3 regions of the Arthrobacter sp. SPT-J7 genome follow, and region 2 is predicted to be linked to each of the others. Evidence: riboswitches for the same ligand, from Rfam matches in the RefSeq annotation. Region 2 holds a riboswitch; each other region holds the start of a gene.
What was found. A riboswitch is a leader RNA that binds a small molecule or an ion and turns the genes downstream of it on or off. The one in region 2 is predicted to bind S-adenosylmethionine.
Positions count from the first base shown of each region.

Region 1: another riboswitch for S-adenosylmethionine. It lies ahead of AC5RWX_RS18415 (bifunctional o-acetylhomoserine/o-acetylserine sulfhydrylase); the one in region 2 lies ahead of AC5RWX_RS12490 (bifunctional o-acetylhomoserine/o-acetylserine sulfhydrylase).
Region 3: another riboswitch for S-adenosylmethionine. It lies ahead of AC5RWX_RS02485 (flavin reductase family protein); the one in region 2 lies ahead of AC5RWX_RS12490 (bifunctional o-acetylhomoserine/o-acetylserine sulfhydrylase).

Region 1 covers NZ_JBNHFF010000019.1:13,521-23,188, forward strand. Annotated here, with positions in the region: gene AC5RWX_RS18405 (MFS transporter) at 1-1,099, opposite strand, end outside; gene metX (homoserine O-acetyltransferase MetX) at 1,279-2,394, opposite strand; SAM riboswitch class IV at 2,407-2,522, opposite strand; gene AC5RWX_RS18415 (bifunctional o-acetylhomoserine/o-acetylserine sulfhydrylase) at 2,617-3,942, opposite strand; SAM riboswitch class IV at 3,986-4,101, opposite strand; gene AC5RWX_RS18420 (VOC family protein) at 4,267-4,905, shown strand; gene AC5RWX_RS18425 (CPBP family intramembrane glutamic endopeptidase) at 5,176-5,955, opposite strand; gene AC5RWX_RS18430 (DeoR/GlpR family DNA-binding transcription regulator) at 6,060-6,848, opposite strand; gene hutI (imidazolonepropionase) at 6,945-8,156, opposite strand; gene AC5RWX_RS18440 (NAD(P)/FAD-dependent oxidoreductase) at 8,168-9,289, opposite strand; gene AC5RWX_RS18445 (glycine C-acetyltransferase) at 9,332-9,668, opposite strand, start outside.
Region 2 covers NZ_JBNHFF010000006.1:260,480-270,147, reverse strand. Annotated here, with positions in the region: gene metX (homoserine O-acetyltransferase MetX) at 3-1,070, opposite strand; gene AC5RWX_RS12490 (bifunctional o-acetylhomoserine/o-acetylserine sulfhydrylase) at 1,151-2,476, opposite strand; SAM riboswitch class IV at 2,544-2,658, opposite strand; gene AC5RWX_RS12485 (VOC family protein) at 2,850-3,491, shown strand; gene AC5RWX_RS12480 (CPBP family intramembrane glutamic endopeptidase) at 3,652-4,431, opposite strand; gene AC5RWX_RS12475 (PDR/VanB family oxidoreductase) at 4,551-5,501, opposite strand; gene AC5RWX_RS12470 (amino acid ABC transporter ATP-binding protein) at 5,522-6,319, opposite strand; gene AC5RWX_RS12465 (amino acid ABC transporter permease) at 6,316-7,254, opposite strand; gene AC5RWX_RS12460 (ABC transporter substrate-binding protein) at 7,274-8,221, opposite strand; gene AC5RWX_RS12455 (hypothetical protein) at 8,372-8,815, opposite strand; gene AC5RWX_RS12450 (Rieske 2Fe-2S domain-containing protein) at 8,830-9,668, opposite strand, start outside.
Region 3 covers NZ_JBNHFF010000001.1:530,187-539,854, reverse strand. Annotated here, with positions in the region: gene AC5RWX_RS02510 (amino acid ABC transporter ATP-binding protein) at 1-534, shown strand, start outside; gene AC5RWX_RS02505 (hypothetical protein) at 895-1,107, shown strand; gene AC5RWX_RS02500 (NADPH-dependent F420 reductase) at 1,229-1,801, shown strand; gene AC5RWX_RS02495 (hypothetical protein) at 1,828-2,031, opposite strand; gene AC5RWX_RS02490 (prephenate dehydratase) at 2,128-2,997, shown strand; SAM riboswitch class IV at 3,098-3,212, shown strand; gene AC5RWX_RS02485 (flavin reductase family protein) at 3,255-3,761, shown strand; gene AC5RWX_RS02480 (aldo/keto reductase) at 3,758-4,750, opposite strand; gene AC5RWX_RS02475 (MDR family MFS transporter) at 4,939-6,606, shown strand; gene AC5RWX_RS02470 (aldo/keto reductase) at 6,660-7,655, shown strand; gene AC5RWX_RS02465 (alpha/beta hydrolase) at 7,696-8,712, opposite strand; gene AC5RWX_RS02460 (hypothetical protein) at 8,813-9,190, opposite strand; gene AC5RWX_RS02455 (cytochrome b/b6 domain-containing protein) at 9,301-9,668, opposite strand, start outside.

The sequences.
Region 1 (9,668 bases), on a different contig from region 2:
ACGGCTGGCCTGCGTACATCAGCGCGTGGAACAACAGGCCGATGGTGATGGCGGCCAGGATGATGATGTCATTGCCGGTGTCCATCATGGGGAAGGCGAAGAAGCCCCACGTGCCGCCGAGGATGGCGCCTGCCATGTAGACGGGCCGCCGGCCGAATGCGTCCGACATCCTGCCCACGAGCGGGACCGCGCAGAAGTGGATGAAGTGCGCCACGAGCAGAAGCAGGAGGATGCGGGAGGTGTCGGTCTGGACAACGACCTTAAGGTAGGTGATGGAGAATGTCACCACGAGGTAGTACAGGATGTTTTCGGCAAAACGCAGGCCCATGGCGGTAAAGACACCGCGCGGGTACCGGCGGAAGACCTCGGCAACACCGTAGCCCTTCTTCTCCACCGTGACTTCCTTGCGGGCTTCGATGAAGATCGGGGCATCCTGGACCTTGGTGCGGATGTAGTAGCCGACGATGACGATGACTGCGGAGAGCCAGAAGGCGACGCGCCAGCCCCAGCCGAGGAAGGCTTCCTGGGAAAGCGTGGCCGAAAGGGTGAACAACACGCCCGTGGCCAGGAGGTTGCCCATAGGTACCGCTGACTGTGGCCAGCTGGACCAGAACCCGCGCGACTTGTTGGGGCTGTGCTCGGCAACCAGCAGCACGGCGCCGCCCCACTCACCGCCGACGGCGAAGCCCTGCACGAAGCGCAGGAACACCAGGAGGGCCGGAGCCCAGTAGCCGATCTGGGCGAAGGTGGGCAGGCAGCCCATAAGGAAAGTGGCTACGCCGACGAGGATGATGCTCAGCTGCAGCAACTGCTTGCGGCCGAACTTGTCACCGAAGTGGCCAAAGACGATGCCGCCGATGGGGCGGGCCACGAAACCTACGGCGTAAGTGACAAATGCGGCAATGATGCCGTCCAGTTCAGTCCCTGAATTGGGGAAGAAGGTTTTGCCGAACACCAGGGTGGCGGCGGAGGCATAAAGGAAAAACTCGTACCACTCAACAACAGTGCCGGCCATGGAGGCCGTAACGACTTTCTTCAGGCCTGAGGCCTTGACGTCGGTTTCCTCTGGCCGCCGTGCGGCGGAGCTTTCCGTACTCATTTAGTGAACTCCTTCGGCGTCCTCTTCGACACCACTGGGACAGGCTGTGGCGGATACGTGTGATTTTGGCCACGAACCGCCGGGTCCCATTGAGTATGGTCTGCCTTATCGCCCAGCTCAACGGCGAATCATGCAGAGCCCATCTGCATTAATGCACACATTCTGCTTTGGAGGCCTGCTTAGGCCGAAAGGTGCTCGCGGAGTTGCGGTGCCAACTGGCCGATCTCGGTGAGGAATCCGTCGTGCCCGATAGGCGCTTCGATGAGGTGGACGTCCACCTCCCCGGGAAGAGCCCGTGCCAGCTCCCGTGACTGTGACGGGAAGTAGAGCCGGTCCGAGTCCACGGCGGCGATAAAGAAACGCGCGCTGGCACCGGACAGAGCCTGGGTGAGGGACCCCCGCCCCCGGCAGATGTCGTGGCTCATCAGTGCCTCCGTGATGGCGATGTAGCTGTTCGCATCGAAACGCTGCACCAGTTTGGTGCCCTGATGGTCCAGGTAGCTTTCCACCTGGTAGCGTCCGCGGGCTGAAAGCTGCTCACCCTGGAGCGGCGATTCGGTAGCCTGCGGCGTCCGCCCGAACCGTCCGTCCAGCTCCTGCGGGGAACGGTACGTGATATGGGCAATACGCCTGGCCAGCGCCAGGCCCTCCTCCGGGGCGGGTCCGTTGTAGTAGTCACCGCCGTCGAAGTTGGCGTCCTGGCGGATGGCGAGGGTCTGTGCCTGGGCGAAGGCGATTTGCTCGGCCGTACTTGCGGCGCCGACGGCGATCACAGCGCATCGCTGTACCCGCTCCGGATAGGTAAGCGCCCATTCCAGGGCACGCGCCCCGCCCATCGAGCCACCCAGCACGGCAAACCAGCTCGAGATCCCCAACTGGTCGGCCAGCCGGGCCTCCGCCACTGTGCTGTCCCTCAGGGTCACCAGTGGAAAGCGGGAGCCCCAGGGCTTTCCGTCCGGAGCGGGCGACGACGGACCCGTAGACCCGTAACAGCCACCTACGATATTGACGGACACAACAAAGAATCGGTTCGTGTCCACCGGCGCACCTGGTCCCGCGAGCTGTTCCCACCAGCCGGGCTCTTCCGTGTCGCCCCTGGTTACATGGGTACTGCCGGTCAGTGCATGTTCAATGAGGACGGCGTTGCTGCCGTCCGCGTTGAGGGTGCCCCAGGTTTCATAGGCCAGCGTGACGTCCGGCAGGTATCCGCCGGCCTCCAGCTTCAGTCCCCCGATGGAGGCATAGCGGACAATCCCGTGTTCAGGGACGGTGGTACGGGTGACGGTAACCGTCATGGCAAGACCTCTTCTACGCGCTTGCCCGCCGTCGAATGACCGGCAGGCCAGGTCTTCACCCGGGGCACCCCACCGCGGAAGGAGGGTTGCCGGCCAGCAAGCCGGGGCTGTCACTGGCACTCATGACCTGGTTCGAGTGTACGAAACAGCCCCTGCCTGCCGCCAAGAGTGTGACTGGTTGTGACTTCCCCGGCCCGCTGCCGAGCTGGTGCCCGGGTACTGCTAGGCGCCGGTGGCTTCCTTGGCCGCCCGGAAGCCCGCCTCAAGGTCAGCCAAGATGTCATCGATGTGCTCGATCCCTACCGACAGCCGCACCAGGCCGGGGTGCACGCCGGCAACCACCTGCTGCTCAGGCGAGAGCTGGCTGTGGGTGGTCGACGCCGGGTGGATGACCAGGGAACGGACGTCACCGATGTTGGCCACGTGGGAATGCAGCTCAAGCGCGTCCACGAAGCGTTTACCCGCCTCCGCCCCGCCGGCGAGGTTGAACGACACGATGGCGCCGGTGCCCTTGGGGCCGTACTTGCGGCCGCGCTCGTACCAAGGACTGGAGGGCAGCCCGGCGTAGGCGACGGATTCGACGTCGTCACGCGCTTCCAGCCAGCGGGCTACTTCCAGGGCGTTGGCGACGTGACGTTCCACCCGCAGGCTCAGCGTCTCCAGTCCTTGGGCGATGAGGAAGGCGTTGAAGGGCGACACTGCCGAGCCCAGGTCACGCAGGAGCTGCACCCGGGCCTTCAGGATGTAGGAAAGGTTGGCGCCCAGGGCACCCTCGGCGCCAAGGTCCCGGGCATAGACCAGCCCGTTGTAGGTGGGATCCGGGGTGTTGAAGCCGGGGAACTTTGCAGGGTCCTTGCCGAAATCGAACTTTCCGGAGTCCACGATCACGCCGGCGATCGCGGAACCATGGCCGCCCAGGTATTTGGTGGCCGAGTGCACCACAATATCCGCACCCCATTCCAGTGGCCGGATCAGGTACGGGGTGGACAGGGTGTTGTCCACGATCAGGGGAACCCCGGCGTCGTGCGCAACCTGGGACACGCCTTCAATATCCAGGACATCCTGCCGCGGGTTGGAAACCACCTCGCCAAAGAACAGCTTGGTGTTGGGCTGCACTGCCTCGCGCCACTGGTCCAGGTTGTCAGGGTCAGCCACAAACGTGACGGAAATGCCAAACTTCTTCAGGGTATGGGCAAAGAGGTTGTAGGTGCCGCCGTAAAGGCTGGGGCTGGCCACAATGTGGTCCCCAGACTCGGCGATATTCAGGACTGCGAAAGTTTCAGCGGCCTGCCCTGAGCTGAGCAGAAGGGCACCCAGGCCGCCTTCGAGGCTGGCGATCCGCTGTTCCACGGCTTCCTGGGTGGGGTTGCCGATCCTGGTGTAGATGGGCGCCAGCTCAGCGAGGGCGAAGCGGTTCGCTGCGCTCTCTGCGCTGGGGAACACAAAGGACGTGGTTTGGTAAATGGGGAGCGCACGGGCACCCGTGGCAGCGTCCGGCTCCTGCCCTGCGTGGATCTGGCGGGTTTCGAAAGACCATCCGTTGGACAACTAAGGCTCCTTTGACATGGGCCCGGCATGCTCGAAGCACCGCGGGCCGCGCTTGCCATCCGGCCGTTGCCGGACAGCCAGGTCCTCACCCGGGGCACCCCACCGCGGATGGAGGGTTGCCGGCCAGCGAGCCGGGGCTTGGCGCTGGCACTCATGACCTGAGCCCAGTGTAGGAACATGGACGCGACGGTTGACAGGATTATGACGAACAAGGTCCTCACCGCTGCCGTCAACAGGACCCTGGATTAATGCTGCTTCAGAACCAAAATCCCAGTAAGGCTATCCTTAGCTGAGAGCCCGATCACAAAGTGCCAAGATGTTGCCATGCGCATGGATCACGTCTCTTACGCCTGTGAACACGATGGCCTGGCTGCCACCACCGAACGTATTTCCTCTGCCCTCGGCGTTGAGGCAGTGAAGGGCGGGGTACACCCGCGGTTCGGAACCCGGAATATGATCATCCCGCTCGCCGGGCACAAGTACCTCGAAGTCGTCGAGGTCCTGGACCACCCCGCTTCGGACAAGGCTCCCTTCGGACAGGCAGTGCGTGCACGGTCTGCGGCGGGGGGCGGCTGGATGGGCTGGTGCGTCGAGGTTGACGACCTGGTTCCCTTTGAAGAACGGCTCGGACGCTCCGCTGTCAACGGAAACCGCAAGTTTCCTGACGGCCGCGAACTGGTCTGGAAGCAGATCGGCATCCTGGGTTTGATTGCCGACCCGCAGGTTCCCTACATGCTCAAGTGGGAGGGGGACCCGTCCCTGCACCCGTCCAACGCCTATGAGAGCAACGTGAAGATGAGCTGCCTGACCATTGCCGGCTCCGCTGCCCGGGTTACCGAGTGGCTGGGCGAGCCGGTGGAAAAGCCGCTCGAAGATGTAGCCGTGGAGTGGGTGGCACCGCACGGGACCCCCGGGATCCTTTCGGTGACGTTCGAGACCTCCAATGGTGCTGTGACCATCTGACCCTTCCTCCGCGCCCGGGCGGCCCTGCCCGGGCGCCGGCTTGGGCTAAACGCCCTTTGCACTTCGGCCGCCATCAGCTTGTGACAACGGCGTCACCTGCCGATGACGGCCGAATCCGTTTCCTGGCGAAATCTTGGTTGAGCCCGGCGAAACCTGGTAGCTGAGCCTCCAGGAAGTGCCCCTTGCCCAGCTGATGGAACGGTGGCACCGCAAATGTCAGGGTTTCCACAGACTCAGCCACCGGCTACTGTCACAAACAGACCGCCTGCCTTACCCCAGCCCCACGGCCTTGCCGAACAAGCTGAAGCCAACGAACGCCACGATGTCCAGCAGTGCATGGGCTATCACGAGAGGCATAACCCGCCGGGTCCTGGTGTACAGCCACGCGAAGACGACGCCCATCACCACATTGCCGATGAAGGGGCCAAACCCCTGATACAGGTGGTACGTGCCCCGGAGCAGCGAGCTGACCATGATGGACAGCGGCACGCTCCAGCCGAACTTCCCGAAGCGGTTCAGGAGGTAACCCACCACGATGACTTCCTCCACCACGGCATGGCGGATAGCGGACAGGATCAGCACCGGGACCGTCCACCAGTACGCGTCAAGAGCGCTGGGAATGATGGCGGTCGTGATGCCGAGAGCCCTGCCCGCGGCATAGAGGCCAAGGGAGGGGACGCCGATCAGCGCAGCCAGCCCCAAACCCTGAAGCATGTCCCGCCCGGGCCGCTCGAAGTTGAATCCGAGTTTACGGAAAGCCGAACCGGCGTTGTCAGCCCCGCCGGAGGATGCCTGCCGCTGATCGCTGAGGAAGTAGATCACCAGCAGCACCGGCACCAGCGCAAAGAGAATGTCCAGCAGCTGGTACGTCAGGTCAAAGTACTCACGGGGGCTCTGCGAGCGATTCAGGGTAGAGGTGCCCTCTGCCAGCGGTGCGCGGGTCAACTTGTCCAGGAGCTGCACCACGGAATACACGGCAGACTGGCCCAAGGACAGGCCCAAGACAATCCAGACTTCTATCCGCAGGCGACGGCGGGAGGGAACCAGCATGTACCCATCTTGCCTGCAGTTTCTGGAACCGGCCTGATTGCCCTGCGGTCCGGTCGGCAGGCGCGCCCTCGCGCTGGTGGCTTCACTCCCAGTAACAACCAGGCTCAGCGCGCGGCGACAATCACTTCCGTGCCGTTGGCCTCGAAGGCCGCCTTGTCGTGCGCCGAGATTCCCGCATCCGTAATCAAGCGGGTGAAGTTGTAGCCGTCCATGGTGGCAAAGGCACGCACCCCAACTTTGGACGAGTCAGCCAGCACGTAGGACACCCGTGCCCTGCTGGCCAGCAGGGCGTTGACTGACGCTTCCCCCTCCCCCGTGTTGGTCGGCCCGACGTCGGGGTCGATGCCGTTGACACCGATGAAGGCGATGTCCAGCACCACCTTCTGCATAATGATGTCCGTGTACGGCCCCACCAGTTCGTAGGACCGCGGATTGAGGATCCCGCCGGTAACCATGACTTTGATGTTGGGCCGGACCGCCAACTGCCCGGCGATGTTGATGGCGTTGGTAACCACCGTGAGGGTGGGCTGGTTGGAAGGCGCGTTGAGATCCTCGCGCGTGGCCAGGATCTGCGCCAGCGCGGTGCTGGTGGTGCCGCCGCAAAGCCCGATCACGGCGCCAGGGGCAATCAGCGCTGAGGCCGCCTGGGCAATCTGCTCCTTGGCCTCGGCGTGATCGTCGCGGTTGTACCTGCCCGGCAGGTCGTAGGCCAGCGCGCCCGTTCTGGCACCACCCCGGGTCCTGGTGAGCAGCCTGCGCTTTGCCAGGCTGTCCAGGTCGCGCCGGGCGGTGGCCGGGGAGACGTTGAGGGTGCTGACGATCTCTTCGACCTCCACCTGGCCGGTCCTGGCGAGGAGATCGAGTATGGCCGTCAGTCGGTCAGTGCGGGTCATGCAAGAGCCTCCAGCTACTCCCGCCACCGGGCGCGATGACGCTTTCTGATCATAACAGACCGCTAATGATCATCTAACGTCAGCTTGTCCCGGGAATTACCTGGCCCTCTTCCCGGCGCGCCATACAGCGTACGTCAGGGGCATGCCTGGACGGTACGCAAGGTGCGTAGCCGACGGTGCATTGAGCAGGTGGAGATCCGCCCGGTGTCCGACGGCGATCGAACCCACCGCACGTTCGCCGTCGGCGTCGTCTCCCTTGTCCTTGTGCAGTGCAAGGGCGCCGCCGTAGGTGGCGGCGCGTACGGCTTCATGGACGCTGAGGCCCATCTGCAGCACGGCGGTGGTGACGCAATAGGCCATCGAGCTGGTGTAGGACGTGCCCGGGTTGCAGTTTGAGGCCAGCGCCACCTGGACGCCGGCGTCAAGCAACACCCGGGCAGGGGCAAGTGGCTGGCGGGTTGAAAGATCGCAGGCGGGAAGGCAGGTTGCAACAGTGCCCCTCGCACCGGTTCCGAAAGCGGCATCCCACCCCGCCCAGGTTCCGGCCAGCGCGTCAAGGTCCTTATCCGCAAGGTAATTCACGTGGTCCACGCTCGCGGCCCCAAGTTCCACGGCGAGCTGCACGCCCGGGCCTTGGCCGAGCTGATTGCCGTGGACGCGCAGGCCCAGGCCTGCGTCGCGGCAAGCCAGCAGGACCCGCCGGGATTGCTCCTCAGTGAAGGCGCCCTCTTCGCAAAATACGTCGGCCCACTGCACGTAGGGCCGGACGGCGGCGAGCATCGGGCCGCACACGAGGTCGGTGTACTCGTCCGCGTCCTGTCCGGCGGGAACCAGGTGCGCACCGAGGTAGGTGACCTGGTCCACCACGGTGGAGGCGATGCGAGCGCTCCGGGTCTCGTGTTCAACGTCCAGGCCGTAGCCGGTTTTCGTCTCGATGTAGGTGGTTCCCTGCGAAACGCCTTCGTCAACGCGGGACAGCGCCAAACGGGTGAGGTCGAAATCGGACGTGGCACGGGTGGCGTTCATGGTGACGGCGATGCCCCCGGCAGAGTACGACTCCCCCGCCATCCGCGCTTCGAACTCCGCCGTCCGGTCACCGGCGAACAGCAGGTGTGTGTGGGAGTCCACCCAGCCCGGGATCATTGTCCGGCCGCCGGCGTCTACAGCGTCATCTGCGGCGGGAGCATCCGCAGCGGCACCGATCCACGAAATCCGCTCGCCCTCCACCACGACCGCGGCGTCCCTGAGGACCCGGTGCTCCAGGTCCTGCGTCATCAGCTCGGCGATATTGGTGATCAGCGTACTCATACAACCATTCTTCAGCGCCGGACTGACCAGCGGGTGGCCGCGAGCGCCTCAGCTGTCCGGGATGCCGGACCGTCTGCCGGCTGGGCCGCGCTGCCGGCGGATTGGAGGCCGGCGAGGATCTGCCCAGCCGCGAGCTCCGCCAGGGCAGACGACGTCTGGAAGCCATAGCCACCCTGGCCGGCAAGCCAGTAGAAGCCGGGGGCTTCGGCATCAAAGCCGGCCACGGGGACGCCGTCGGCCGCTTCGGTCCGCAGGCCCGTCCAGGCCCGGCGGACTTCGGTGATGCCGAGCGTCGTCAACTGGTTGAGCCTCGCCACCAGGCGCTCCACGTCCCCCGGTCGGGGCTTGGCATCTTCGGGTCCGCTTGGCACCGATTCGGACGGGGAGATCAGAACCTCGTCACCCTCGCGCCGGAAGTAGAACGTGTTGTCCGCTGCCGCCACCATAGGGCTTTGCGGCGGCAGGGGACATTTGACGGCGGCAATCGCCGCGGTGCGCCGGTACGGCTGCAGCCCGAGCTTCTCGACTCCGCTGATCACAGCCAGTTCGTCCGCCCAGGCGCCGGCCGCATTGACCAGGACGCGGGCTTCGAATGCCTCCATCCCGGCCCCCAGCTGCCAGCCGGAGCCCAGGCGTTGCGCGGAATGGACCCGCGCGCCGGTAATGATGTCCACCCCCGCTGTCAGCGCCCGCTGGCGGTGGTCCGCGAGCAGCAGGGGTGCGTTGCAGCCAAAGGATCCGGTGTCGAGTCCGGCGGCGGTGAAGGATCCCGGAAGCAGTGCCGGGCACAGTTCCAGCGCCTCGGCCGGGGTGATGGGACGCATATGGCCGCTGGCTTCCGCTGCCACCGCTTCCTCGGTGCCGATCAGCATAAAACTGCGGGGCGTGAGCACTGGTTCGGGCAGCTCGGCATCTCGGGCGGCGATCAGTTCCAGGGTGCGGACCGTCAGTTCCTGGACCACGGGGGGGCCGTAACTCGGGATGAGCTGGCGGGCTGAGCGTGAGGACGTGTGGTACGCCAACTCCTGCTCAGCCTCCACCAACGCAACGCTGCAGTGATCCGCCAACGCCGAGGCAAGGGAAAGCCCGGCGACCCCGCCGCCGACGATAAGGACGTCATAATGTGCTGGCATGGCACCATCCTTGCAGAATTAGGGGCGAACGGGGCGCGTCCGTCAGGCTGCCACCTCGGCACGGCTGGCGACGAAGGCACGCACGCAGGCTTCGACGTCGTCCCCTGAATGCGCGGCTGAAAGCTGCACGCGGATCCTGGCCGCCCCGCGCGGAACCACGGGAAAACTGAAAGCGGTAACGAAGACGCCGTGCTGCAGCATCCGGTCAGCCACCTTCACGGCCAGGACGGCGTCGCCGAACATCACCGGGACGATGGCATGCTCGCCGGGGAGGAGGTCGAACCCCTCCTCTGTCATGCGGCGGCGGAACAGCGCGGCGTTGTCAAAAAGCGTGCGCCGCAGCTCCGCCGAGTTCTCCACCAGGTCCAGCGCCTTGATG
Region 2 (9,668 bases):
GCTCAGGCTTGGAAAAACGCCTGCGTCAGTTCGTCATGCAGTTGATGTACATCGGTCAGGAAGCCGTCGTGGCCCAGCGGCGTTTCGATGGTGTGCACCTTGACGGACCCCGGCAGCGCCTCGGCCAGCTGCCGTGACTGTTCCGGGAAGTAGAGACGGTCGGAATCTACCGCCGCGATGAAGAATTCCGTCTCCTCAAGGCCGCCCAGGGACTGCTCCAGCGAGCCGCGGCCGCGGGAAACATCATGGCTGACCAGGGCCTCGGTGAGCAGGATGTAGCTATTGGCGTCAAAGCGGGAAACCAGTTTCTCCGCCTGGTAGTCCAAGTAGCTTTCCACTGCGTAGCGGCCTCGGGCCGCCGGCGTGATGCCGCCGAACGGCTGTTCCTCCGCCTGCGCCGAGCGGCCGAACCGGTACTCCAGTTCCGGTTCCGAGCGGTAGTTGATGTGGGCGATCCGCCGGGCGATGCCCAGTCCGGCTTCGGGGGCGGGACCGCCGTAATAGTCGCCGCCGGCAAAGTGCGGGTCCAGCCGGATGGCGGCGACCTGCGCCTGCGCAAACGCGATCTGTTCGGCGGTGCTGGCTGCCCCGCAGGCCATGACGGCGCACCGGGCCGTGCGCTCCGGGAACGTCGCCGCCCACTCCAGCGCGCGCGCCCCGCCCATCGAGCCGCCGAGGACGGCATGCCAGCGGCGAATACCCAGCGCATCTGCCAGCCGCGCCTCGGCCCGAACCGAGTCGCGGATGGTGACGAACGGAAACCGCGACCCCCACGGCGAGCCGTCCGGTGCCGGCGACGCGGGACCGGTGGAGCCGTAGCAGCCGCCAATCATGTTGGCGGCCACTACGAAATAGCGCTCCGTGTCGATGGTGGCACCGGGACCGATCAGGTCGTCCCACCAGCCGTCCTCGTCGGAGGTGCCGCGGGCCACGTGCGTGCTGCCGGTCAGGGCGTGCTCGATCAGGACCGCGTTCGACGCATCCGCGTTGAGGGTGCCCCAGGTTTCAAAGCCCAGAACGACCTCGGGCAGGTAGCCGCCGGCTTCCAGTTCCAGCGCACCAACAGGCATCCTGCGCAGGACGCCATCCGTCGCCTGGTCCACGAGTTCCTGCGGTTGCACTATCGTCACGCTGCGTTCTACCTGCTTGCCTAGTCGTCCGCGCCCTTGGCGGCACGGAACCCGGCCTCCAAGTCGGCGATGATGTCGTTGACGTTCTCGATGCCCACCGAGAGCCGGACCAGTCCGTCGGTCACGCCGGCGGACAACCGCTCCTCGGCCGAAAGCTGGGCGTGCGTGGTCGACGCCGGGTGGATCACCAGCGAGCGCACGTCGCCGAGGTTGGCCACATGCGAATGCAGTTCCAGTCCGTCCACAAAGCGCTTGCCGGCCTCCAGTCCACCCTTGATCTCAAACGACACGATGGCGCCGGTGCCCTTCGGACCGTACTTGCGGCCGCGCTCGTACCAGGGGCTCGAGGGCAGGCCGAGGTACGCAACGGAAGCAACGTCGTCGTGCGCTTCGAGGAACTCCGCCACCTTCTGCGCGTTGGCCACGTGCCGCTCGACCCGCAGGCTCAGCGTCTCAAGGCCTTGGGCTATCAGGAAGGCGTTGAACGGGGAAATGGCAGAGCCCAGATCGCGCAGCAGCTGCACGCGGGCCTTGAGGATGTAGGCGAGGTTGGCGCCGAGCGCACTTCCGACACCCAGGTCGCGGGCGAAGACCAGCCCGTTGTAGGTGTCGTCCGGGGTGTTGAAGCCAGGGAACTTCTCCGGATCGGCAGCGAAATCAAAGGTGCCGGCGTCCACGATCACGCCGCCGATGGCGGTCCCGTGACCCCCGAGGTACTTGGTGGCCGAGTGGAGCACAATGTCTGCCCCCCACTCGATCGGGCGGATCAGGTACGGGGTGGCCAGCGTGTTGTCCACGATCAGCGGCACGCCGTTCTCGTGCGCGATGCTGCTGACGGCCTCCAGGTCCAGCACGTCCTGGCGCGGGTTGGAGACCACCTCGCCGAAGAAGGCCTTGGTGTTTGGCTGCACGGCGTCGCGCCACTGCTGCAGGTTGTCCGGATCCTCAACGAAGGTGACTTCGATGCCGAACTTGGGCAGCGTGGTGCGCAGCAGGTTGTACGTACCGCCGTACAGGCTGGGGCTGGCTACGATATGGTCGCCGGCCTCGGCCAGGTTCAGGATGGAGAACGTGGACGCAGCCTGGCCGGAGGCCAGCAGCAGTGCGCCGACGCCGCCTTCCAGGTTGGCGAGCCGGGTTTCCACAGCCTCGCTCGTCGGGTTGCCGATCCGGGTGTAGATGGGTGCCAATTCGGACAGGGCGAAGCGGTCCGCGGCGCTCTGCGCGCTGGGGAACACGAACGACGTGGTCTGGTAGATCGGCAGTGCGCGGGCACCGGTGGCGGCATCCGGCTCTTGGCCGACGTGGATTTGACGAGTTTCAAAAGACCAGTCTGCATTGGACATGGTGCAACTCCTTCAACGGAAGGGGTCATCCGGGATCCGGCCGTGCCGGTATATCCGTCCCGGGTGTGACCCGCGCTTGCGCACCGCCTTGTGGCGGCTGCCTGGTCTTCACCCGGGGCACCCCACCGCGGTTGGAGGGTTGCCGGCCAGCAAACCGGGGTTTCACGCTGGCACTCATGACCTGCGTCCAGTCTCGGCGGAGAGCCCGGCCGGCCGCAACAATATGACATCTTGTGACCGCCCCTCCCCTGCCTTGCCGGGGGCCAGACCTGCCCTTGGCTGTAAAGGGCTAACGTCAAGATTCACCGCGAAAGCACAGTGACTTAGGTCACCCTAAGTCGAGCGCTGGTTCACAAAGTGCCAAGATATGCCTATGCGCTTCGACCACGTTTCTTATGCTGCAGAGCCCGACGGCCTGGCTGCCACCTCAGAGCGGATTTCCAAGGCCTTGGGTATCGACGCGGTCAAGGGCGGGGTACACCCCCGCTTCGGCACCCGCAACATGATCTTCCCGCTGACCGACCACCATTACCTGGAAGTGGTGGAGGTCCTGGACCACCCCGCGTCCGACAAGGCCCCCTTCGGCCAAGCCGTTCGTGCCCGGTCCGAAGCCGGCGGCGGCTGGATGGGCTGGTGTGTGGAAGTGGACGATCTGACCCCGTTCGAAGAGCGGCTGGGCCGTCATGCGGTTCCCGGGAACCGAAAGTTTCCGGACGGGCAGGAATTGAGCTGGCAGCAGATCGGCATCAAGGGCCTGATCGCCGACCCGCAGGTCCCCTACATGCTGCGCTGGGATGACGGCACCGAGGCACTGCACCCGTCCAACGCGCGCCCCGCGACCGTCAAGCTGATCGGCCTGACCATTGCCGGATCCTCGGAACGCGTGGCCGACTGGCTGGGCACCCCGGTAGATGACCTTCTCGACGACGTCAAGGTTGCTTGGACCGCACCCAACGGCACACCCGGCATCATGTCGGTCCGCTTCGAAACCGCGAACGGCATCGTCGAACTCTAAGCTTCCGGTCCCGGCTGGCACGGTACCAAGACTCGCGCTTATCGCAGGGGCTCCCATTCCGCCCTCTTGCTCCCACCCACGGTGGCGCAAGAGGTAGAACGGGAGCCTTTGGCCTGTCCGGGGAGAGAACGCCCGGACTCCCGCGGGGCGTGCAGGCGGGTCAGGTCCCGATGCCGATGGCCGGACCCACCAGCGCATACCCGACAAAGCCGGCAATATCCAGCAGTGCGTGAGCGACGACCAGCGGCATCACCCGCTTTACCTTTGTGTAGACGTACCCGAATACCAGCCCCATCAGGAAGTTGCCGATGCCCGGTCCAATCCCCTGGTACAGATGGTAGGTCCCGCGCAGGGCGGCGCTGACGAAGATCGTGGTCCAGATCCCCCAGCCGAACTTGGCGAACCTGTTGAAGAGGTAGCCAACCATGACCACCTCTTCGAGGATGGCGTGGCGCAGTGCTGACAGCACCAGTACCGGCACGGTCCACCAATATTCGTCCAAGGCCGCGGGGACAATGGCGGTGGTGATCCCAAGCGCCCGGCCGGCGGCATAGACGACCAACGTGCCGGCACCCATCAGCAGCGCCAGCAGGAAGCCTAAACCGAAGTCCACCTTGGGCCGGGAAAAGGTGAACCCGATCGAGCGGAAGGCCGATTGGCCGGGCGAGGTCATGAGGAGCAGCACCAAGGCCACCGGCACCAGCGCAAAGCAGATGCCGAGCATCTGGTAGACGAAATCGAAGATCTCCCGCTTGTTCAGTACCGGGTTCAGCGTGGTGGTTTGCGAGGCCAGCGGCGCGCGGGTCATCTTCTCCAGCAGGTTCACCACGGCGTAGACAGCCGACTGCCCCAGCGAAACCCCGAGCACAATGAGCACTTCCGCCCGGTAGTAGCTCAGCGTGCGCGGTGCACTCGCGGTGACCACCTTCTGCTTGTCCATAGCCTCCATCTTGCCAAGGGAACCCGGGCCGGGGACATCCGGAAGGGATTCGTGTTCCACCCTCCCCCGCCGTTGAATCGGCTTTCGTTGCGGCGCGGGCGCTCCGGGACCAGGCCTCGCTACAAGTCCAGCAGCAAGCGCTTGCCCTTGCACCGGGAGACGCAGATCATCATGGTGTCTCCCGCGTCGCGTTCCGCATCGGACAGCAGCGAATCGCGGTGGTCAATTTCGCCGCCCAACACAGGCGTTTCACAGGTACCGCAGATTCCCTCGCGGCAGGAGTTCAGCGGGCTGAGCCCGGCCGCTTCGAGTGCCTGCAAGATGGACTCGTCCGGTCCCACCGGGACCTCAGTCCCGTCGGTCAGTTCGACCACGAAGGCGGACTCGCCGTCGTTCTCCGGGACTTCGCCGGTTGCGGCGAAGCGCTCGCAGTGGAACCGCCCGGGATCCTCCCAGCCGTCGGCAATCGACTGAATGACATTGAGCAGCGGGCCGGGACCGCAGGCGTAGACGTGAGTTCCGGCGCCCTGCTCCGCCAACAGCTCGGCCAGCGGGTAGAAACCGCTCTCGTCGTCGGCGTGGATGTGGATGTCTCCGCCGAATGCCTGGATCTCTTCGAGGAACGCCATCGAGGAGCGGCTGCGTCCCAGGTAGACCAGGCGCCACGGTACGCCAAGTTCGGCAGCCTCGCGGATCATCGGCAGCACGGGGGTGATGCCGATGCCGCCGGCGATGAAGACATAGCTGTCCGCGGGTGCCAGGACGAAGTTATTGCGCGGGCCCCGTACCTGGATCTTGGTCCCGGGCCTCAACAGGTCGTGCACGTAGGCCGAGCCGCCGCGCCCCTCCGGCTCGCGCAGTATTCCCAACCGCCAGACTGACCGGTCCGTCCGCACGGAGCAGAGCGAATACTGGCGCAGGAGGCCGTTGGGCAGGAGCACGTCGATGTGCGATCCGGCGTCCCACTCGGGCAGCTCGTCGCCCAGCGGATGTTCCAGCTGCAGCGACACCACGCAGTTGGATTCGCGCGTGATCGACCGGACTTCGACGTCGAAAAAGTCTTCGTTCATGATTCCTTCACCTCGGGTGCTCAGGCGGCGGCCGGTTCGGCGAGAACCGAAGCCAGGAATGCCTTGGTGCGTTCGTTTTGAGGGTTGGTGATGACGTCGCGGGCCGGCCCCTCTTCCACCACGTGCCCACCGTCCATGAAGACCACTCGGTCGGCGACGTCGCGGGCGAAGTTCATTTCATGCGTGACCACCACCATCGTCATGCCGGATGTGGCCAGATCCTTCATTACTTTCAAGACCTCGCCTACGAGTTCGGGATCCAGTGCGGAGGTCGGCTCATCGAACAACATGAGTTTCGGTTCCATGCACAGGGCACGGGCAATCGCCACCCGTTGTTGCTGGCCGCCGGAGAGCTGGCGGGGATATGCGTCCGCCTTCTCGCTCAGGCCGACCTTTTCGAGCAGCGACTTGGCCCGCGCCACAGCTGTTGCTTTCCGCTCCTTCCGGACCAGGCGCGGCGCCTCGATGAGGTTTTGCAGAACGGTCATGTGCGGGAAGAGGTTGAACTGTTGGAAAACCATGCCCACATCCGAACGGCTGTGGCAGATCTCGTTGTGGCTCTGCTCGTAGAGCCTGTTGCCCTTGAGTTCGTAGCCGACGATCTTCCCGTTGACCCACATCCTTCCGCCGTCGATGGCTTCCAGGTGGTTGATGCAGCGCAAGAACGTGCTCTTTCCCGATCCGGACGGGCCGATCAGGCAGACCACCTCGCCCTGTCGGACGTGCAGGTCGATGCCCTTCAAAACCTGGTTGGAGCCGAAGTTCTTGCACACCGCGTTAGCTTTGACCATCGGTTCGGCGTTGTTCATGGCCGTCATTTCTTGCCGCCTTTCAGGGAGAGAGCGTCGTGCGTCGCGAAGAACCGCTTCAGCTGCTGCAGAGGCGTCGGCGGCAAGTTCCGCTGGTTGCCACGGGCAAATCGCCGCTCCAGGTAGTACTGGCCGATGGTGAGGACGGACGTGATCAGCAGGTACCAGAGGCTGGCGACCATGAGCAGCGGGATCGTCTCGAACGTGCGTGCGTAAATGATCTGCGCCGAGTACAGCAATTCCGGCACGGAGATCACGCTGACCAAGGCGGTGGTCTTGAGCATGCCGATGGTTTCGTTGCCGGTGGGCGGGATGATCACGCGCATCGCCTGCGGCAGCACGATGCGTCGCATGGTCTGCAGCTTGGTGATGCCAAGCGCCCCGGCGGCCTCGGTCTGGCCGTGGTCAACGGAGAGGATGCCGGCCCTGACAATCTCGGACATGTAGGCACCTTGGTTCAGGCCGAGGCCCAAGATCGCCGCTGTCATCGGAGTGATGAACTGGTTCGCGTCCAAGTGGACCCCCGGGATGCCCAGCGTGATGACCGGGTACAGCGCCGCCAGATTGAACCAGAACAACAACTGGACCAGCACCGGCGTTCCCCGGAAGAAGTGCACATAGGCGAAGGCCGCGCCCCGCACCACCGGATTGACCGAAAGCCGCATGACGGCCAAGACCACGCCCAGCACGATCCCAATGGCCATGCTGATGACCGTGAGCCCCAGCGTCACGAGGATGCCGTTGCCGATGGAGATGTCGCGCAGGTACATGGCCACGACGTCCCAGCCAAAGTTGGGATTGGTGAAGATGGAGTTCAGCAGCAATCCGCCCACCAGGAAGATCACCGCTGCGGCCAACCAGCGGCCTGGGTGCTTCGCCTTGACGATGGTGTAGCCATCAACCGGTGGGGCCACCGGCTGGGTTTGCGTAGTCACGGCAGTCATGGGGTTGATCCCTCTTTCGCTACTTGGCCTCGAGCGTGTCGGCCGTGATCAGCACCGACTCCGGGAAGTCCCACTTGTCGCCGATTTCCTGGTAATGGCCCCCGGCGATAACGCCCTTCACCGCTTCGGCTACGGCTTCGGTCATCCCGGCGTCCTTGGCCAGGGCAATCCCGAACGGTACGGCATCGTAGTCCTCGCCCTCGGCCAGTTCGAACTGTCCCTTGGCTTCCTTGCCCTGGTAGGCCAGCGGCACGCTGTCGGCGATCACCCCGTCTACCCGGCCGGAAGCCAGCGCCAGGTTGGCGTCGGTCTGTCCGGGGAAGTTCTGGATCTTGATCGCTTCCTTTCCGTTGGCCGTGCATTCCTTGGAGAACTCAGGAAGGTGTTCCATCGACTGAATCGACCCCTTTTGGCCGGCGATCTTCTTCCCGCACATGCTCAAGGGGTCCATGGAAATCCCCAGCGGATTTCCCGGAGCGACGGCGATCCCTGTGCCGGTGTGCAGGTACTCGACGAAGTCGACGATCTTCTCGCGTTCCGGCGTCACGGAGAAGGCCGACAACGCCATGTCGTACTTACCGGAGGCCAGCCCGGCCAGGATCGTGTCGAACGTTGCCGGAACGTGCTCCACTTTCAGCCCCAAGGCCGCTCCGACGGCATCGGAGAAGTCCACGTCGAAACCGATCATGGTCTTGTTGTCGGTGTCGTAGAACTCGAACGGAGCGTAGGTCGGGTCAGAAGCGACTTTCAGCGTCCCGGCAGCCAGGACCTCCTCCGGCAGCAAGTTCCGGGCTGCTTCGTTGACCTGCACGGCTTCCACCCCGGCGCCCGACGCAACCGGAGCAGCAGTGTCCGCAGCGCCCGTGGCAGCACCGGAGGCGTTGGTGCAGGCGGTCAGAGAAACGGCCAGCAGGACGGATCCGGCCAGGAGAGAGGAACGGGTGGCACGGTGACGGGAATGACGCATGGACTTTCCTTTCATGGTCCGGACGGCGTTGTCCGGTGGTGGATATCCGCACTGATCAGGAGACGACCAGTACCTCGGTGCAAGAAAATTTCGGATTCGACGTGCAGCAGGGTGCGTCCGGCGACTAGTGACGAAGGCGGCGGGCCTCTGTCAAGGGACCCACCTCAGGACCTTGGCCTTCCGCGGGGCCAAGGTAATGACCTGGACAGCGGATTCTCCGGCGGCGAGCGAGAGCCGGATGGCCTCGGCTTCCTCGCCCTCCACGATGAAGACGTCGCCGGGCCGCAACCAGCGTTCCCACGGTCCGTCCACCGCCGCGACCAGCGCTTCGCCGCCGAGTCCGGTCACAATCAGCTGCTCGCCGGGCCCGCGCTGCAGTGTGCCCGTATAGCTGCCGGTGTAGCGGTGGCTTTCGGAGGCGATGTAGCTGGCATCGGCTTCCAGTTCCACCGTGGGCTCGGGGCCGGTTTCATTCAACTGCACCGTCCAGCGCCACGGGTCGCCGCGCTCGGCTGAGTCCGGACACGCGGCCAGGATCTTGGCGCCCGTTGCGGAGGCAGTTTCGCCGCCGAGCGGGTTGGCTCTGATCAGCATCCACATGGCGGGACCTAGGCCGTCCTGGGAGCAACCGGCTCCCGGCGGGCGGCCGGCTGCGCCGCAGCCTTCGCCTGCTGTTCCTGCTTCAGCAGCGCACCCAGGATGCGCCGGGCCCGGGCCACGCCGCCGTCCTGGGCGATCAGCACGTCGAACTCGCCCTCGGGGCGGGTCTGCATGCCAATCTCCTGTGCCTCCAGTGCGGAGGCGTCCTCGTCCAGCACGGTGGCCAGGCCGACGCGCAGGTCTTCGGTCGCCTGCTCATTGTCGACGGCGAAGTTGCGGCTGAAGGCGTAGTAGTACCAGGAGTTGTGCGCGTCGATCGGCGTGATGCCGTTCAGCACCTTGATCAGGAAGCCCTCTTCACGCGGTTTGCCCTCGCCGGTGATGCCCGAGTGGAGCACATGCAGGTTCGGGACGAAGAACTCGGTGCAGTGGAAGCGGTCGAACAGTCCGCGGGCGTCCATGGTTTCGGCGTACAGCGGCGGCGCCTCGACCGAGGGCATGAGGCGGTCCACGCTGACCACGTTGCCGTCGACCTCAACGGTGATTCCGTGTTCGTAGATGTAGTCATCGCCCACGGTGGTCTTGTGCAGGAAGGACTCGTGGGTCAGGTCCAGGAGGTTGTCGTGGATCAGGTCTGCCCGGCACTTGAAGTGGTACGAGTGGGTCACGGTTGCCCACTCCGGGTCCACCATCCAGTGGGTGTCCGGGACGTCGGCCGGATTGGCCAGCTCCGGATCGCCGGTCCAGACCCAGATCCAGCCGTCCTGCTCCACCACCGGGTACTTGCGCACCTTTGCGCGTTCCGGGATCGAGGTCTGGGCCGGCACCTTGGTGCACATGCCGTCCG
Region 3 (9,668 bases), on a different contig from region 2:
GTGAACCGCAAACAGATCTCCGCGCTGCGCGACCGCAGCGCCATGGTGTTCCAGCACTACAACCTGTTCCCGCACATGACCGTGCTGCAGAACATCATCGAGGGCCCGGTCCAGGTGCAGAAGCGGCCCCGGACCGAGGCCGTGCGTGAGGCGATGTCGCTGTTGGAACGCGTGGGCCTGACCGGCAAGGAAGACCAGTACCCGCATCAGCTCTCCGGCGGACAGCAGCAGCGGGTCGGCATTGTCCGGGCACTGGCGCTCAAACCCTCGCTGCTGCTCTTCGACGAGCCGACCTCTGCCCTGGACCCCGAACTGGTGGGCGACGTGCTGCATGTGATCAAGGAGCTGGCCGAGGAAGGCTGGACCATGGCACTGGTCACGCACGAGCTGGCGTTCGCCCGGGAAGTGGCCAGCGAAGTGGTGTTCATGGACGGCGGCGTGGTGGTGGAACGCGGCCACCCCGAGCAGGTGCTGCGCGAACCGCAGGAAGAGCGCACCCGGCAGTTCGTCCACCGGCTGCTGAACCCTTTCTAGGGATCGCAAACGGGGCTATCAAAACCAGCACGAACAGCACCGCAAAGCCGGTGTGGATGCCCGCGTTCGAGCTGTAGCCCCTGCTTCCCACTATCGGCTGCCCGCTCCCGTAACGTCGGTGCCCAGTAACGTATTCTTGACCACACTTCTCTGCTGCCGATCCGCGCAAAATCCGCGCCAGAGCCGCCGGAGCGCGGGAAAACGGCGTCCGCCACGCCGCTTGAAAATTCATCTGATGTCCATTGGAATGGCAGAATGTAAACTTCCATGCACCGTTCCGCATGGGCACCACGTTCCGGCCGGAAGCTACCAACCGCGCTTTCTCCTCTGCGGCAGCCTCCGGTCACGAAAGGCAGAACCATGGCCACGACTTTGGCTACCAAGTCTTTGACGGCACAGACGGCCTCCGAGGCCCACGATCTTCTCAATGCTGCGGTGGAAGAATTGCAAAAAATCGCGGCCATCGACGGGGATTGCGGCATCCTGGTCACCCGCACCGGACCCGGGCAGTTCACCGTGGAACTGAGTGACGACGTGCCCTACGGCATCACGCAGGAATCACACCTCGACTAGAACCCACCTATCAGGCTGAGTGCGCCAGTCGCGGCCCGCTGCGGGCCTTGACTCCCCGGTCGATGCTGCTACCGTTTCGCTCGTACGTTCAGGCAGTCCGGCAGACCTGAGGAGCGTTCCCGTGGCAAACGTCAGCATCATCGGTACCGGCAACATGGGCCAAGCCATCTCCGGCGTGGTCAGCAAAGGCGGGAACGTCGTCGAGACGTTCGGGCACGACGACGACAGACCCGTAACCGGCGACGTTGTCATCTTGGCGGTGCCGTACCCCGCCCTGTCCGACGTCGTCCGCACCCGCGGCGACCAGTTGGCCGGAAAGGTGGTGGTGGACATCACCAACCCGCTGAACTTCGAAACCTTCGACTCGCTCACCGTGCCGGCCGACAGCTCGGCGGCAGCCGAACTCAGTGCCGCGCTGCCGGACTCCCGCGTGGTCAAGGCCTTCAACACGACCTTCGCCGCGACGCTGTCCTCGGGCACCGTCGGCAGCCTTCCCACTACCGTGCTGATGGCGGGGGACGACGCCGAGGCCAAGTCCCTGTTGGCCGAGGTGGTCACCGCCGCCGGGCTGCAGGCGATCGACGCCGGCGCGCTCTCCCGTGCCCGGGAGCTCGAGGCCGTGGGCTTCCTGCAGATCACCCTGGCCGCTGCCGAGAAGGTGCCGTGGACCGGAGGCTTCGGCGTCGTCGCCTGACCGCGGTGGGGTGCCCGGCGCCGGGCCTACCGCCGCCCCGACCGCTTGGCCGCAACGGCCATCCCGGCCAGCACTCCGGCGCCGATCAGCAGCAGCACAGACACCACGATGAGCGGGGGCATCACATCCAGCCCCATAATGGACGGCATCACCGTCAGGCTGACGGCAAAGAGGGCGACGACGGCAGCGGCCAGCCAGAGGGCGACGGCACGGGGGTTGGATCCTTCCACGTCCTCCACTGTATCCGCGTCTCGCTCCGGCTTTGTGACGGCGGCCAGACCCCGCCGAATAAGGCCCCGGGCTCTTGCGGTGGGATAATTTCGCCCATGGCTCCAGCAATCGCGTACCAAGGTGAACCCGGCTCGAACTCGCACATGGCGTGCCTTGAGGTCCGGCCCGGCTGGGACGCGGTGCCGTGCGCCAGCTTCGAAGACGCCTTCGCCGCCGTCACAAGCGGCGAGGCCGAACTGGCCATGATCCCCATTGACAACTCGATTGCCGGCCGGGTGGCGGATATCCACGCCCTGCTGCCCAAGACCACGCTGCAGATAGTGGAGGAATTTTTCCTGCCCATCCGCTTCAGCTTGCTGGGCATTCCGGGGGCCACGGTGGAACAGGCCCGCGAAGTGCACAGCCACATCCATGCCCTGGGCCAATGCCGAAAGCTGATCCGCCGCTTGGGGCTGACGCCGGTTATTGCGGGCGACACCGCCGGCTCGGCACGGGAAGTAGCCGAATGGAACGACCCGACCAAGGTCTCGCTCGCGCCGCCGATGGCTGCGGAGCTTTACGGCCTGGAGGTCTTTGCCGAGAAGGTGGAAGACGACCCAACCAACACCACCCGGTTTGTGGTGCTGGCCGATCAACGGCCCGTCCCCAGCCGCGAAGAACTGCCCGGTCCCGCTGTGACCAGCTTCGTCTTCCGGGTGCGGAACGTTCCCTCGGCGCTGTACAAGGCGCTCGGCGGCTTCGCGACCAACGGCATCAACATGACGCGGTTGGAGAGCTACATGGTCGGCGGCGAGTTCGCTGCCACCATGTTCATGGTGGACGTCGAAGGCCACCCGGAGGATCAGTCGATGGTCCATGCCTTCGAGGAACTGGAGTTTTTCACCACCGAGATCCGGATCCTGGGCGTCTATCCCGCCCATCCGTTCCGGCTGCACCGCGGCGCGGACCAGCCCGCGGACGCCTGAGGCAGCCGAATGCGGGTGCCTGCGCCTGGCCCCGGACGTTCTTAACGAACTGTTACCCGTGTTTGACCGGGGACACATCGCGCTCTTACCGTGGGACATGAATCACGAGCGCCAACTTCACAGCCCTGGCTGGTTGGCCGGCAACCCTCTACCGTAGCGGGGTGCTCCAGGTGATGATTCGGCCCGCCGGGTTTGTCGGCAGGCAAGTACGCGTATCCTCCGGCAGCAGCGGATGCGCCCTAGCTTCAAGGATGGCCATGTCCCTGCACAACGACTTGACCCCGAACACCCTGCGCTCCGCCTTCGGTCGCTTTCCCTCCGGAATCGCAGCGCTCTGCGCCGTCATCGACGACACGCCGCAAGGCATCGTCGCCTCCTCCTTCACCGTGGGCGTTTCGCTGGAACCGCCGCTGGTGATGTTCGCGGTCCAGAACACCTCCCGGACCTGGCCGCTGGTCCGCCAAGCCGGTCGGATCGGTGTTTCGGTGCTGGGCACAGGGCACGACGGCGTCTGCCGCCAGATTGCTTCCAAGAGCGGCGACCGCTTCGCTGGGCTTAGTCTGCACCGCACCGACCAGGACGCGCTCTTCCTCAACGACGCAGCGCTCTGGCTGGATTGCTCGGTGCACCAGGAGGTTCCGGCCGGGGACCACCACGTGGTGCTGCTGGAGGTACATGGACTGGCCACGCACGACGGCGCGCACCAGCCGCTGGTCTTCCACGACTCCGTGTTCCGCCGGCTGGAACAGCCCGCGTTCGTTTAGGGCAGCGGTCGCCCCCGTGCCGCGACCCACAGCGCGTACCAGTCCTGCCGGGTCATCGCGGCGCCGATCTCCTCGGCCTGTGCACAGGCCTTGATCCGTTCCGGGTTGCTGGTACCGACGACCGGCCGGATGTTGGACGGATGGCGCAGCAGCCAGCCCAGCACCACGGCTTCCTGCGTGCAGCCCTTGTCCCGGGCCAGTTCGGTGACCAGAGTCGCCGTCGCTTGGTCCGCTCCAGCCCCGGTTCCTGCTTTGCCGGCGGTGGCGTGGTCGCCGGCCTCCGGCTCCATGGGCCGGCCGCTGTAGCGGCCCCGGGCCAGCGAGCCCCAGGCCTGCAGCTCCACCCCGTGCGCAGCGCAATACTCCAGCGTGCCGTGCGGGAAGCTGACGGCCGCGCCTTCCGGGTGGTTGACCAGCACGCCTGATTCAAGCCAGTCCCGCCGGTACAGACTCATTTCCAGCTGGTTCACAGCAAGCGGCTCGTCAAGCGCTGCCTGCAGCCACCGCATCTGTTCGCCGGCCATGTTCGAGACGCCCAGCCGGCGGACCTTGCCCGCCATCCGGAGGTGGCTGTAAGCCTCGGCGATCTCTTCAGCCGGGGCCAGCGGGTCAGGCCGGTGGATCAGCAGCGTGTCCAGGTAGTCGGTGTGCAGGCGGCGCAGGCTTTCCTCGGCACTGGCCACGATCGCCCCGAGAGATGAGTCATATTGGCCGGCCAGCCCGGGAGCCGGCAGCCGGATGCCGCACTTGCTTTGCAGCTGGATGGTTTCCCGGAGTTCCGGGCGCTCGGCCAGCACCCGGCCGAACGCAGCCTCCGCCTTGCCGTGGGCGTAGATGTCGGCGTGGTCGAAAATCCTGATGCCGATCTCCAGCGCCGCGTCCACCACCGTGTGGGCGGCGGCGACGTCGGCTGCCTCCAACGGGCCGCTCCCCCAGCCACCGCCCAAACCCATGCAGCCGAAGATCAGGCGGGATCCGGCGTCGTCCATTGGCATGTCCCTTCGCTGGGCGGGCTTCCAGCGTACGTCAACGCCGTGCCGGAACCGGGGCTTGTGGTGCCGGAACCGGGGGTTGTGCCGCTCCGCGGACGGCAGTACGGTACAGACGCGGGGCGGCGGGCGTCCCCAGGCAACCACATCAGGCCACCTGCGCCACCCGCGCCGCCGGAAAGTTCACCATGGCAGTACCTCCCAGCCCAGACCGCGGCCCGCAGCCCGCCGGCCCCTCAACAGCACCGGTTTCCGCCCCCACGGACCATGGCCGGAACCACGGCCGGGACCGCGCGGCCACGGCACAGCCGCGGATCATGGTGGTGTTCCTGGGGCTGATGCTCGCCGTGCTGCTGGCCGCGCTGGACCAGACCATCGTGGCGACCGCGCTGCCCACGATCGTCGGCGACCTGAACGGGCTGGAGCACATCTCGTGGGTGATCACCGCCTACATTCTGGCCGCCACCATCGGGCTGCCGATCTACGGCAAGCTCGGCGACCTGTTCGGGCGCAAGAGCATCTTCATCTTCGCGATCGCGGTGTTCCTGGGCGGCTCCATGCTCTCCGGCATGGCCCAGAGCATGCCGCAGCTGATCGCCTTCCGCGCCATCCAGGGAGTTGGCGGCGGCGGGTTGATGATCGGTGCGCAGGCGATCATCGGCGATCTTGTTTCGCCGCGTGAGCGGGGCAAGTACATGGGTTTAATCGGGGCGGCCTTCGGTCTTGCTTCGGTCAGCGGGCCGCTCTTGGGCGGGTTCATCACCGACAACTGGAACTGGCGCTGGATCTTCTACATCAACCTGCCGCTGGGGGCCGCGGCGTTGGTCGTCATCACCACCACCCTGCACTTGCATAAACCGGGCGGGCCCCGGCCCAAGCTGGACTATCTGGGCACCTTCCTGCTGGCGGTCGCCAGTGCGGCGGTCATCTTGTTCACCAGCTGGGGCGGGACCACCTATCCGTGGGACAGCCCGGTGATCATCGTGCTCGGCGCCCTCACCATTGTCGCCTCGGTGTTGTTCGTGCTGGCCGAGCGCCGGGCCGTGGAACCGGTCCTGCCGCTGCGGCTGTTCCGCGACCGGGACTTCACGCTGCCCACCCTGATGGGCGTGTGCGTGGGCATTGCGATGTTCTCGGCGATCGCCTATCTGCCCACCTTCCTGCAGATGGTCAACGGCGCCAGCGCCACCGAGTCGGGCCTGATGATGATTCCAATGACGGCGGGCATGGTGGGGGCCACCACCATCACCGGACAGCTGGTGACCCGCACCGGGCGCTACAAGATCTTCCCGATCATCGGCACCGTGCTGATCGCCGCCGGGCTGGTCATGCTCTCCCGGATCTCTGACACCACGCCGTACGCGTTCACCGCCGCCGGCATGCTGGTGCTGGGTATGGGACTGGGCTCCATCATGCAAAACCTGGTGCTGATCGTGCAGAACAGCGTCCGACGCCGGGATCTGGGCACCGCCACCTCGGCCACCAACTACTTCCGCCAGATCGGCGCCACCTTCGGCATTTCGCTCTTCGGCGCTATTTTCATCAGCCGGTTGACCGAGCAATTTTCGACGGCGCCGCACGAGTTGCTGACGACGATGCGTTCCGGAGGCGGCCAAAGCTTCAGTTCGCTCGGCCCCGCTGTGGTCGCTTCGCTGCCGGCCCCGGCCCAGGAGTTCATCGCGCATGCCTTCGCGCAGGCGCTGCCGCCGATCTATCTTTTGGCCGTCCCCATCGTGCTCGCCGCCCTGGTGCTTGCCTGCTTCGTCAAGGAGATCCCGCTCTCGGAGGAAGTGGGCACCCCGGCCAGCCGGGACCGGACGGAGCAAGCCGGCGGCCTGCGGGACCGGACGGAGTAAGCGGGCGGCACACGGCGGGACGGTGGTCTCCGTGGCGGCGGTATCGTCAAAGCATGACTACGCGCACGATCGGAACTCTAGACGTCGGCGGCATTGGGCTGGGCTGCATGAATCTCAGCCACGCGTACGGGGTCCCACCAACCCGCGAGGACGCGGCGAAACTTTTGCTGCATGCACTGGACGCAGGCGTGCGGCACTTCGACACCGCCGCACTGTACGGTGCCGCCGCGAACGAGGAGCTGATCGGCGAGGTGTTGGGCTCCCGCCGGGAGGAGTACTTCCTGGCCAGCAAGTGCGGCATGACCAGCGTGGCCGGCCGGCGGGTCATCGACGGGCGTCCGGAGACACTCAGGGCAACCTGCGAGGCGGCATTGCAACGGCTGCGCACGGACCACATTAACCTCTACTACCTGCACCGCTGGGACAAGACCATCCCCGTCGAGGAGTCGGTCGGCGCGCTGGCTGAACTGGTCACCGCCGGCAAGATCGGGGCGATCGGCCTGTCGGAGGTCTCCGCTGCAACCCTGCGCCGGGCGCATGCTGTGCATCCGATTGCGGCCCTGCAGACCGAATACTCGCTCTGGACGCGCAACCCGGAACTGGGAACGCTGGCAGCGTGTGCGGAACTCGGCACGGCCTTCGTCGCCTTTAGCCCGCTGGCGCGCGGTTTCCTCACCGGCACACTGAATGATCCCTCGGCGCTGCCAGCGAGCGACATCCGCCACGGTATGCCGCGCTTCTCCGCCGAGAACTACCCGCGGAACCTGGCGCTGCTGGATGGCTTTCGTGCCATCGCGGACGACGCCGGCTGCTCACCTGCCCAGCTGGCCCTCGCCTGGGTGCTGTCCCGCGGCGAGCACGTGATTGCGCTGCCGGGCACCCGGAGTATCGCCCACTTGGACGAAGACCTGGGCGCCGCGGAGGTGTCACTGGATGCAGACGTGCTGCAGCGGCTGGAGTTGCTGATCAACCAGGACACTGTCCATGGCCCGCGCTACAACGCAGCCACCCAGGCCGACGTGGACACCGAGGAGTTCGCCGCCGCTTAGCAGCGCTTGGCAGGGAGGGTGCGCGGCCGCGTACGGACAGTCAGGCGGTGTGCTGGCGGAGGAAGTGCACGCTCCGCTCCAGTGCCCGCCACGCCGCCTCCAACTCCAGGTTGAACTGGAACTGGTGCCCCAGCCCGGCAGCCGTCTGCGGGAAGAACTCCTCCACCGGTGTGCCGTTCTGCTTGAGCGCCTTGACGAGCGCCAGCGAGTGCGGCAGCAGCGGGTCGGTGTTGCCTGCGGAGACGAAAGCCGGCGGGAAGTTGCCGTCCACATGTCGGGCAACGGACGCCAGGGCGATGTACGGTCGCTCCAGATAATCCTTGGCGCCTGTGTAGGACCACAGCACGGTGCGCAGATAGTTCTGGTTCCCGGCTTGGTCCGCCCCGGCCAGGGACACGTCGTAGGCACCACAGTGCAGCAATACCGCGCGCAGTTTGTCCGGTGCCGTAGGCGAGGCGATGCCGAGCTTTTTGGCATACGCCGGATCGGAGACGACCAGCGCCAGCTGCGCCGCGATCTGCGCGCCGGCCGAGTCCCCGGCAAGCACTATCCGCTCGGTATCGATGTGCAGCCGCTCGGCATTGTGTTCCAGGTAGCGCAAGGCCGCAGCGCTCTGTCGCACCGGCGCCGGATAGCGGCGCTTGTGCGCCAGCGAATAGTCCACGCCAACAGTGGTAAAGCCGTAGGAGGCCAGAATCCGCAGGTAATTGGCGATGTAGTCCTTGGTCCCTGAGATCCACGCTCCGCCGTGGATCCAAACGATCGTCGGCAGGCGCAGCGCATCCCGCGCTGCCTCGTTCGGGAAGAACACGTCCAGGTAGGTGTGGCCATGGTTGCTGAGGTACTGCTGGTTCAGGATTTCGCTGACGCCGTCCGGCACATGGCGGGCCATGGCGCGGGCAGTGCGCCGGCCATCCCGCTCGGCCAACAGCCGTAGCAGCACCGCCAGCGGCCGAGGGCTGAAGCGCAGCCAGAAGACCGTCCCGCCGGCCAGGGCCGCCGGGACGGCCGCAATCACCGCAAGGGCAATCAGCGCTCGGCGGAAACGGACCTGCATGACTGCCTCCTGATCGGCGTTAATGAACCAATCGTGAGCCTGCCGTGCGCGCGGGGCAAGCCCCGATTTTTCTCTCCGAGGTACGGGCCGGAGAGCGTCTTCAGCCGAGGGCAACCGCCAGGCTGAGCACGCCCAACACCAAGGCCACGGGCGTCATAGTCCACCGCTCGGGCTTGCTGCGCGAAATGGCATTCATCAGGACGCCCAAAAACAGGTAGGCAGTAAGGATCCACATGAGCACCACGGACGCGGTGTGGGGCAGCGCGTCCAGAAGCTGCGCCCGGTCCAAAATGATAACCCCGAAAAAGCCATACAGGATCACCGAAACGGCGCTGCCAATCCGGAATTTGGCCGGCAGGACACGGTGGCTGCCTCCCCACGCGAACCGGCCCAGCGGCAGGCCGGCGGCCAGCAGGATCTGGAAGACGGCCAGCAGGGCAAGGAGACAGCAGGCGGCAACGGCCGCAACAGTGATCACGTGGGCAGTGTAGCCGTGCGTGAGCGCGGCGCCTGCCGCACCGGCAGCTGCCAGCGTGTCGCGGTGTGCCGGAGGCGGCTTTGCCGGTCAGCGGGTGGTGACCTTGCCGATCAGCGGGTGGTGACCTTGCCGGTCAGCGAGGCGATCGGCCGCAGGAAGATCGGCCGGGCCAGGAACCATGCCGCAACAGTGACCGCCAGCGAGGCGGCGAAGATCCAGAAGCCGGCCCAGCCGCCGTCGTCCGATGCCGCATACATGTGGTTGAGGTTGCGCAAGGCGCCGGTGGCCAGCACCAGCGTCACGTGCACCACGATGAACGCCACGAAGTACACCATCACCGGGAAGTGGATGGCGCGGGCCGCCTCGATTGGGAAGTACTTGTTCACCGCTGCCTTCTTGGGCCAGGCGGCCGAGGTGCGCAGGCCGGAAATGATTGCCAGCGGCGCCGCGATGAAGACGGTGGCGAAATAGGTCAACA